2 regions of the Pseudaeromonas paramecii genome follow, and region 2 is predicted to be linked to the other one. Evidence: predicted binding sites of a transcription regulator. Region 2 holds the regulator's gene; the other holds the start of a gene.
What was found. Region 2 encodes NrdR, which represses ribonucleotide reductase genes. Its sites were predicted from a motif close to CACNNTATANNGTG; they were not measured.
Positions count from the first base shown of each region.

Region 1: nrdA (class 1a ribonucleoside-diphosphate reductase subunit alpha) is a predicted target of NrdR. The motif match lies at 2,015-2,028, and genes of this name have one in related genera.

Region 1 is NZ_BAABFC010000007.1:13,608-18,021, reverse strand. It holds gene gyrA (DNA topoisomerase (ATP-hydrolyzing) subunit A) at 1-323, opposite strand, end outside; gene ubiG (bifunctional 2-polyprenyl-6-hydroxyphenol methylase/3-demethylubiquinol 3-O-methyltransferase UbiG) at 494-1,192, shown strand; gene ABD847_RS04810 (HAD family hydrolase) at 1,189-1,854, shown strand; gene nrdA (class 1a ribonucleoside-diphosphate reductase subunit alpha) at 2,065-4,335, shown strand; gene nrdB (class Ia ribonucleoside-diphosphate reductase subunit beta) at 4,382-4,414, shown strand, end outside.
Region 2 is NZ_BAABFC010000014.1:140,558-144,971, reverse strand. It holds gene glyA (serine hydroxymethyltransferase) at 1-1,253, shown strand, start outside; gene nrdR (transcriptional regulator NrdR) at 1,382-1,831, shown strand; gene ribD (bifunctional diaminohydroxyphosphoribosylaminopyrimidine deaminase/5-amino-6-(5-phosphoribosylamino)uracil reductase RibD) at 1,833-2,945, shown strand; gene ABD847_RS11900 (riboflavin synthase) at 2,955-3,614, shown strand; gene ribBA (bifunctional 3,4-dihydroxy-2-butanone-4-phosphate synthase/GTP cyclohydrolase II) at 3,659-4,414, shown strand, end outside.

The sequences.
Region 1 (4,414 bases), on a different contig from region 2:
TTGCCCTGACCATCCACCAGCATGTAGCGCATGGAGAAATTCTGGGCCATCCGCACTATGGTGTCATAGACGGCACTGTCACCGTGGGGGTGGTACTTACCGATCACGTCCCCCACCACACGGGCGGATTTCTTGTAAGGCTTGTTCCAGTCGTTACCCAGCTCGTTCATGGCGAACAGCACGCGTCTGTGTACCGGCTTCAACCCGTCTCTCACATCCGGCAACGCCCGACCCACGATCACGCTCATGGCGTAATCCAGGTAGGAGCTCTTGAGCTCCTCTTCGATGTTGACCGGCGTGATCTCTCTGGCTAGATCACTCATATAAATCCTGTGTCCCTAACTTCAAATGTCTTGAACGCAATAGCCGGGCATTCTACCACAGCTCACGCCGTTTCCCCAGCATCCAACCTGGGTGGCTGTCACAGCTTAACCGCTTGGCTATAATGGCGTTTCCCTGGCACACGCCGTAACCGCCAACAAGAGACAGCCCCATGAATGTGGATCACCAGGAAATTGCCAAGTTTGAAGCCCTCGCCGACCGCTGGTGGGATCCGGAAGGGGAGTTCAAGCCCCTGCACCAGTTGAACCCGCTGCGGCTGGACTGGATCAGCGACCATTGCGACGGCCTGTTCGGCAAGCAGGTTCTGGATGTGGGCTGCGGCGGCGGCATACTGGCCGAGTCCATGGCCCTGCGGGGTGCCCAGGTGCTGGGACTGGACATGGGCCGCGAGCCCCTGCAGGTGGCGCGCCTGCACGCCCTGGAAACCGGGGTGGAGCTCAGTTACCAGCAAGGCACGGTGGAGGAGCTGGCGGCCCAGCGGCCGGGTCAGTTCGACGTGGTGACCTGCATGGAGATGCTGGAGCATGTGCCGGATCCGGCCTCGGTGGTGCGGGCCTGCGCCAGCCTGGTCAAACCCGGCGGCAAGCTGTTCTTCTCCACCATCAACCGCACCTTGAAGGCGAAACTGCTGATGATAGTGGCCGCCGAGCAGCTGCTGAAGATGGTCCCCAAGGGCACCCACGATCATGCCAAGTTCATCCAGCCCGCCGAACTCTCCCGCTATTGCGAGTCTGCCGGCCTGCTGCTGCGCCAGATGAGCGGTGTGGTCTACAACCCGCTGACCGGGCGGTTCCGCTTAAGCCCGGATGTGGACGTCAACTATCAGCTTTATTGTGAGCGACCCCTATGAGCCATTTTGCCGCCGTGCTGTTCGATCTGGATGGCACCTTGCTGGACACGGCGCCGGATCTGGGCGCCGCCGTCAACCATGTGCTGCACACCCAGGGGCAGGCGCCGCTGGCCGAGGCCCATATTCGGCGCATCGCCTCCGACGGCGCCCTGGGGCTGCTCAAGGCCGGCTTTGGCGAGGAGCAGCTAGCCCAACTGGACACCCCCAGCCTGCGTCAGGCGCTGCTGGATCACTATGCCGCCCACCTCTATGAGGGCACCCGCCCCTATCCGGGCATGGTGGAATTCATCGCCTGGCTCAACCGGCACGCCATCCCCTGGGGCATAGTCACCAACAAGCCGGCCTTTCTCACCGAGCCCCTGATGGCCCAGGTGACTGAGCTGCCCGGCTGCGGCGTCATCGTCAGCGCCGATACCCTGCCGGTGCGCAAGCCCCACCCCGATCCCCTGCTCTTTGCCTGCCGCCAGTTGGCGGTGGATCCCAAGCAGAGCCTCTATGTGGGGGATCATGTGCGGGACATCGAAGCGGGTCGCGCCGCCGGCATGCAGACCGCCATCGCCGGCTGGGGCTATCTGGATCCTGACGAGTCACTGAGCGACTGGCAGGCCGATCACTGCTTTGCTGATGTACAAAGTCTGCACCACTGGCTGAGGCAGCCTTGACGAGTAAACCGCTGGGTTAAATAACCCGGCTTTTTTTTTTATCCCGCCCAAACGCCGACTCCGGCTGGCCTGAAAAGATCTATCCACAGCATACCTTTCATTTTTGGGGCTTGAACGCACCCAGTCATCACACTATGTTGTGCCTCATCAAGATAATTGACACCATATGTAGTGAGCACTGGGTGTCCACTCTTTGTCTAAGGAAGCGCCATGAACACCAATCTGAATGTCACCAAGCGGGACGGTCGGACCGAGCCGCTGGATCTGGAAAAAATCCACCGCGTCGTCACCTGGGCCGCCCAGGGTCTGGACAACGTCTCCGTCTCCCAGGTGGAGCTGCGGGCCCATATCCAGTTCTACGCAGGCATCAAGACCGCTGACATTCATGAGACCCTGATCCGTGCCGCCGCCGACCTCATCAGCGCAGAGACCCCGGATTATCAATACCTGGCGGCACGCCTGGCGCTGTTCCACCTGCGCAAGAAGGCCTATGGCGAATTCACCCCGCCCAGCCTGTTAGCCCAGGTACAGACCCAGGTGGCCGCCGGTCGCTACGATGCCCACCTGCTGCGGGATTATGATGCCAGCGACTGGGCCGAGCTGGACCAGCATCTGGATCACAACCGGGACCTGCAATTTGCCTACGCCGCCATCAAACAGCTCGAAGGCAAATACCTGGTGCAGGATCGCGTCAGCGGCCAGATCTTCGAGAGCCCGCAGTTCCTCTACATGCTGGTGGCGGCCTGCCTGTTCTCCCACTATCCCAAGGCCAGCCGGCTGGGCTACATCAAGCGCTTCTACGACGCCTGCTCCACCTTCAAGATCTCCCTGCCCACCCCCATCATGTCCGGGGTGCGCACACCGACCCGCCAGTTCAGCTCCTGCGTGCTGATCGAGTGCGATGACAGCCTGGACTCCATCAATGCCACCGCCTCGGCCGTGGTGCGCTATGTCTCCCAACGGGCCGGCATCGGCATCAACGCCGGCCGCATCCGCGCCCTGGGCTCGCCGATTCGCGGCGGTGAAGCCTTCCATACCGGCTGCATTCCCTTCTATAAGTACTTCCAGACGGCGGTGAAGTGCTGCTCCCAGGGCGGCGTGCGCGGTGGCGCGGCCACCGTCTTCTATCCCCTGTGGCATCGGGAGGTGGAATCCCTGCTGGTGCTGAAGAACAACCGCGGGGTGGAAGATAACCGGGTGCGGCATCTGGACTACGGCGTGCAGATCTCCCGCCTGCTCTATCAGCGTCTGCTGCAAGGTGGCGACATCAGCCTGTTCAGCCCGGCGGACGTGCCCGGTCTTTATGACGCCTTCTTTGCCGATCAGGACGAATTCGAGCGCCTGTATCGGCAGTACGAGGCCGATCCGGCCATCCAGAAGAAGACGCTCAAGGCGCTGGATCTCTTCTCCTTGCTGATGCAGGAGCGCGCCGGCACGGGTCGTATCTACATTCAGAACGTGGATCACTGCAACACCCACAGCCCCTTCGATCCCGTCAAGGCACCCATCCGCCAGAGCAATCTGTGCATGGAGATCGCCCTGCCGACCCAGCCGCTGAACGATCTGAAGGATGACCACGGCGAGATTGCCCTGTGTACCCTGTCCGCCATCAACCTGGGGGCCCTGACGAGCCTGGATGAACTGGCCAACCTGAGCGATCTGGTGGTGCGCGCCCTGGATGCCCTGCTGGATTATCAGGACTACCCGGTGCCGGCCGGTAAGAATGGCGCCCTCTGGCGCCGACCGCTGGGGGTGGGTGTCATCAACTACGCCTATTACCTGGCCAAGCATGGCGTGAAATACTCTGACGGCTCTGCCCTGGCCTTGACCCACAGAACCTTCGAGGCGTTGCAATATCACCTGCTCAAGGCCTCCAACCAACTGGCCCGGGAGCAGGGTGCCTGCCCGCGCTTTGCCGACACCCAGTATGCCCAGGGCGTACTGCCCATCGACACCTACAAGCGGGATCTGGACGCCCTGTGTGACGAGCCGCTACACCTGGACTGGGAAACCCTGCGGGCCGAGATCCGGCAATACGGGCTACGCAACAGCACCCTCACCGCCCTGATGCCGTCCGAGACCTCCAGCCAGATCGCCAACGCTACCAACGGCATAGAGCCGCCCCGCGGCCTCATCAGCGTCAAGGCATCCAAGGACGGCATACTGCGCCAAGTGGTGCCGGACTACGCCCAGCTCAAGGACGCCTACGAGCTCTTGTGGCAGCAACCCGGCAACGACGGCTATTTGCAGCTGGTGGGCATCATGCAGAAGTTTGTCGATCAGTCCATCTCCGCCAACACCAACTATGACCCGAGCCGCTTCGAGGGCGGGCGGGTGCCCATGAAACAGCTGATCAAGGATCTGGTTACCGCCTACAAGCTCGGCATCAAGACACTCTACTACCACAACACCCGGGACGGTGCCGAGGATGCCCAGCACAGCGCCGATGACAGTTGCGCCGGTGGCGCCTGCAAGATCTGATGTTGACCAGGGCGGCTCGCCGCCCTCTTTCGGAATAGAAGAGCCCATGGCCTATCAAAGTTTCAGCAAGACCCCCAAT
Region 2 (4,414 bases):
TGCTGAAGCGTGACATGAACATCGCCGATTATGACGCGGAACTTTGGTCTGCCATCACGGCTGAAACGGTGCGCCAGGAAGAGCACATCGAGCTGATCGCCTCTGAAAACTACACCAGCCCGCGGGTGATGCAGGCGCAAGGCTCCCAGCTGACCAACAAGTACGCCGAAGGCTATCCCGGCAAGCGTTACTACGGCGGTTGCGAGTATGTGGACGTGGTGGAAACCCTGGCCATCGAACGGGCCAAGGAACTTTTTGGTGCCACCTACGCAAACGTTCAACCGCACTCCGGCTCTCAGGCCAACAGCGCCGTCTACATGGCCCTGCTGCAGCCCGGCGACAAGGTACTGGGCATGAACCTGGCCCACGGCGGTCACCTGACCCACGGCTCACCGGTGAACTTCTCCGGCAAGCTGTATGACATCGTGCCCTACGGCATCGATGAGACCGGCAAGATCGATTACGTCGAGCTGGAGCGCCTGGCGGTTGAGCACAAGCCCAAGATGATCATCGGCGGCTTCTCCGCCTATTCCGGCATCGTCGACTGGGCCAAGCTGCGTGAAATCGCCGACAAGGTGGGTGCTTACCTGTTTGTCGACATGGCCCACGTGGCCGGCCTGGTGGCCGCCGGTGTCTACCCGAACCCGGTTCCCCATGCCCACGTGGTGACCTCCACCACCCACAAGACCCTGGCCGGTCCCCGTGGTGGCCTGATCCTCTCCGCCGAAAACGACGAAGAGCTGTACAAGAAGCTCAACTCCGCCGTGTTCCCCGGTGGTCAGGGCGGCCCGCTGATGCACGTCATCGCCGGCAAGGCGGTGGCCTTCAAGGAAGCCATGGAGCCCGAGTTCAAGAGCTACCAGCAACAGGTGGTGAAGAACGCCAAGGCCATGGTGGAAGTGGTCAAGTCCCGCGGTTACAAGATCGTCTCCGGCGGCACCGACAACCACCTGTTCCTGATCGATCTGACCGACAAGGAACTGACCGGTAAGGATGCCGACGCCGCCCTGGGCCGCGCCAACATCACGGTCAACAAGAACTCAGTGCCGAACGATCCCCGCTCACCCTTCGTCACCTCAGGTATTCGCATCGGTTCCCCGGCCATCACCCGCCGCGGCTTCACCGAAGCCGATGCCGCCGAGCTGGCCGGCTGGATCTGTGACGTGCTGGACAGCCACACCGACGAGACCGTACTGGCCACGGTGCGCGAGAAGGTGCTGGCCATCTGCAAACGTCTGCCGGTTTATGCCTAAGCAGCCAGGCTGAGACGACAATGCCGACCCCAGGGTCGGCATTGTTTTTTGTGGCCCTGCCGGGCTTGCGACAGGCTGGCAAGCCTCTGTTACACTGGGCCATTTTCTAGCAACCTTCAGGAGCTGCCATGCATTGTCCCTTCTGTAGTGCCATCGATACCAAGGTGATCGACTCGCGGCTGGTGGCCGAGGGCCATCAGGTGCGGCGCCGGCGGGAGTGCCTGTTGTGCCATGAGCGCTTCACCACCTTCGAGACCGCCGAGCTGCTGTTGCCCCGGGTGATCAAGAGTAACGGCTGCCGCGAACCCTTCAACGAAGACAAGCTGCGCGGCGGCATCCAGCGGGCGCTGGAGAAGCGGCCGGTGAGCCTGGAGGCGGTGGAGGAGAGCATCAACCGCATCAAGTCCAAACTGCGGGCCACCGGCGAGCGGGAGCTGGACAGCAAGCTCATCGGCAACCTGGTGATGGAGGAGCTCAAGTCCCTGGACAAGGTGGCCTACATTCGTTTCGCCTCCGTCTACCGCAGCTTTGAGGACATTCGTGAATTCGGCGAAGAGATCGCCCGACTGGAGAAGTAGCATGCAGGCCGATTGGCACTGGATGGCCCAGGCCCTGGCGCTGGCCCGCCTGGGGCGCTTTACCACCACGCCCAATCCCAGGGTGGGTTGTGTCATCGTCAAGGACGGCCAGCTGGTGGGGGAGGGCTATCACCGCAAGGCCGGTGAGCCCCATGCCGAGGTGCATGCCCTGCGCATGGCCGGTGACTTGGCCCGGGGCGCCACCGCCTACGTGACCCTGGAGCCCTGCTCCCACCATGGCCGCACGCCGCCCTGCGCCGATGCCCTGATCGCCGCCGGCGTAACCCGGGTGGTGGCGGCCATGGAGGATCCCAATCCGCTGGTGGCCGGGCGCGGCCTGCGCCGGCTGGCGGCGGCCGGCATCCAGGTGGCCTCCGGCCTGATGGAGGCCGATGCCCTGGCGCTCAATGCCGGCTTTGTGCAGCGCATGCGCAGCGGGCGCCCGCGGGTGACCGTCAAGCTGGCGGCCAGTCTCGATGGCCGAACCGCCCTGGCCAATGGCCAGAGCCAGTGGATCACCGGCCCCCAGGCGCGGGCCGATGTGCAGCTGGGCCGGGCCCAGGCCTGTGCCATCCTCACCGGCGCCGATACTGTGCTCACCGATGATCCGGCGCTCAACGTGCGCTGGGCTGAGCTGCCCGAGTCGGTGCGCGCCCAGTACGCCGAGGCCGACTTGCGCCAGCCCATCCGGGTCATCGTCGACGGCCAACAGCGCGTGACGGCGGACGCCCGACTGTTCAGCCTGCCCGGGCCGATCTGGCTGGCGCGCGAGCAGGTAGAAGGCAAGTGGCCGGCAGCGGTGAGCCAGGTGCCGCTGCCCCGGGAGCCGGCCAGCGGCAAGTTGAGTCTGCCGGCACTGCTGGACGCGCTGGGCGCCCGGGGCATCAATGAGCTGTGGGTGGAGGCGGGCCGCCAGCTGGCCGGCGCCCTGCTCAGCCAGTCGCTGGTGGACGAGCTGCTGCTCTACCAGGCGCCGCTTCTGATGGGAGAGGCCGCTCAGGGCTTGCTGAGCCTGCCGGTCTATACCCAGATGAGCCAGGCGCCACGGCTTGAGTTGCTGGAGCTGCGCCAGCTGGGACAGGACATACGGCTGCGGCTGCGGCCGCAGGTCTAGGAGAAGAAGATGTTTACAGGAATCGTCGAGGCGGTGGGGACCCTCATCGCCATGGAGCCCAAGGGGCAGGATGTGTCGGTGCGGGTGCGCAGCGGCAAGCTGGACTTGTCGGACGTCAAGCTGGGCGACTCCATCGCCACCAACGGCGTCTGCCTGACGGTGGTGGCCCTGCCGGGGGACGGCTATGTGGCGGATGTCTCGGGTGAGACCATCAAGCGCACCGGCTTTGCCCACTACAAGGTCGGCCAGGCGCTCAATCTCGAGCGGGCCCTGACTCCCACCACCCGCCTGGGGGGCCACCTGGTTTCCGGTCACGTGGATGGCGTCGGCGAGCTCGTCTCAGTCCATCCCCTGGGCCGAGCCATGGAGTACTGGATCCAGGCGCCGGAAGAGCTGGCTCGCTATATCGCCGAGAAAGGTTCCATCACGGTGGATGGCATCAGCCTGACGGTCAACGCCGTCGAGGGGGCCCGCTTCAAGCTCACCATAGTGCCCCACACCACGGCAGAGACCACCGTGGGTGACTGGCGGCCGGGCAGCCGGGTGAACCTTGAGGTGGATCTCATCGCCCGGTATCTGGAGCGGCTGATGCTGGGGGACAAGGCGGCGCAGCCGGCCTCCGCCGGCATCACGCTGGAGACCCTGGCTCAACACGGATTTTTGCGTTAAGCCTTCTACCAAGGCAATGGCAGGCAACTTTCAGGAAGCACAAGATGGCATTGAACAGTACCCAAGAGATTATTGACGACCTGCGGCAGGGCAAGATGGTCATCCTGATGGATGACGAGGACAGGGAAAATGAAGGGGATCTCATCATGGCCGCCTCCATGGTGCGCCCCGAAGACATCAACTTCATGGCCCGCTTCGGTCGTGGCCTCATCTGCCTGACCCTAACCCAGGAGCGCTGCCGGCGCCTCAACCTGCCGCTGATGGTGGGCAACAACGGCGCTCAGTTCTCCACCAACTTTACCGTCAGCATAGAGGCGGCCACCGGCGTCACCACCGGCATCTCGGCGGCGGATCGGGCCCGTACCGTGCAAGCGGCGGTGGCCCCCGAGGCCCAGGCCGGCGATCTGGTGCAACCGGGGCACATCTTTCCCCTGATGGCGCAACCCGGTGGCGTGCTGAACCGCGCCGGCCATACCGAGGCGGGTTGCGATCTAGCCCGGTTGGCCGGGCTGGAGCCGGCGGCGGTGATCGTGGAGATCCTTAACGAAGATGGCACCATGGCCAGGCGGCCGGATCTGGAGGCCTTCGCCGCCCAGCACGGCATCAAGCTCGGCACCATCGCCGATCTCATCGAGTACCGCATCCAGAACGAGACGACTGTGGTGGAGCTCAGCCGCTGCCAGCTGCCCACCGAGCACGGTGAGTTCGAGCTGGTGACCTTCAAGGACACCATCGACAACCAGGTGCACTATGCCTTGTGCAAAGGGCCCATACTGGCGGAGCAGGCCACCCTGGTGCGG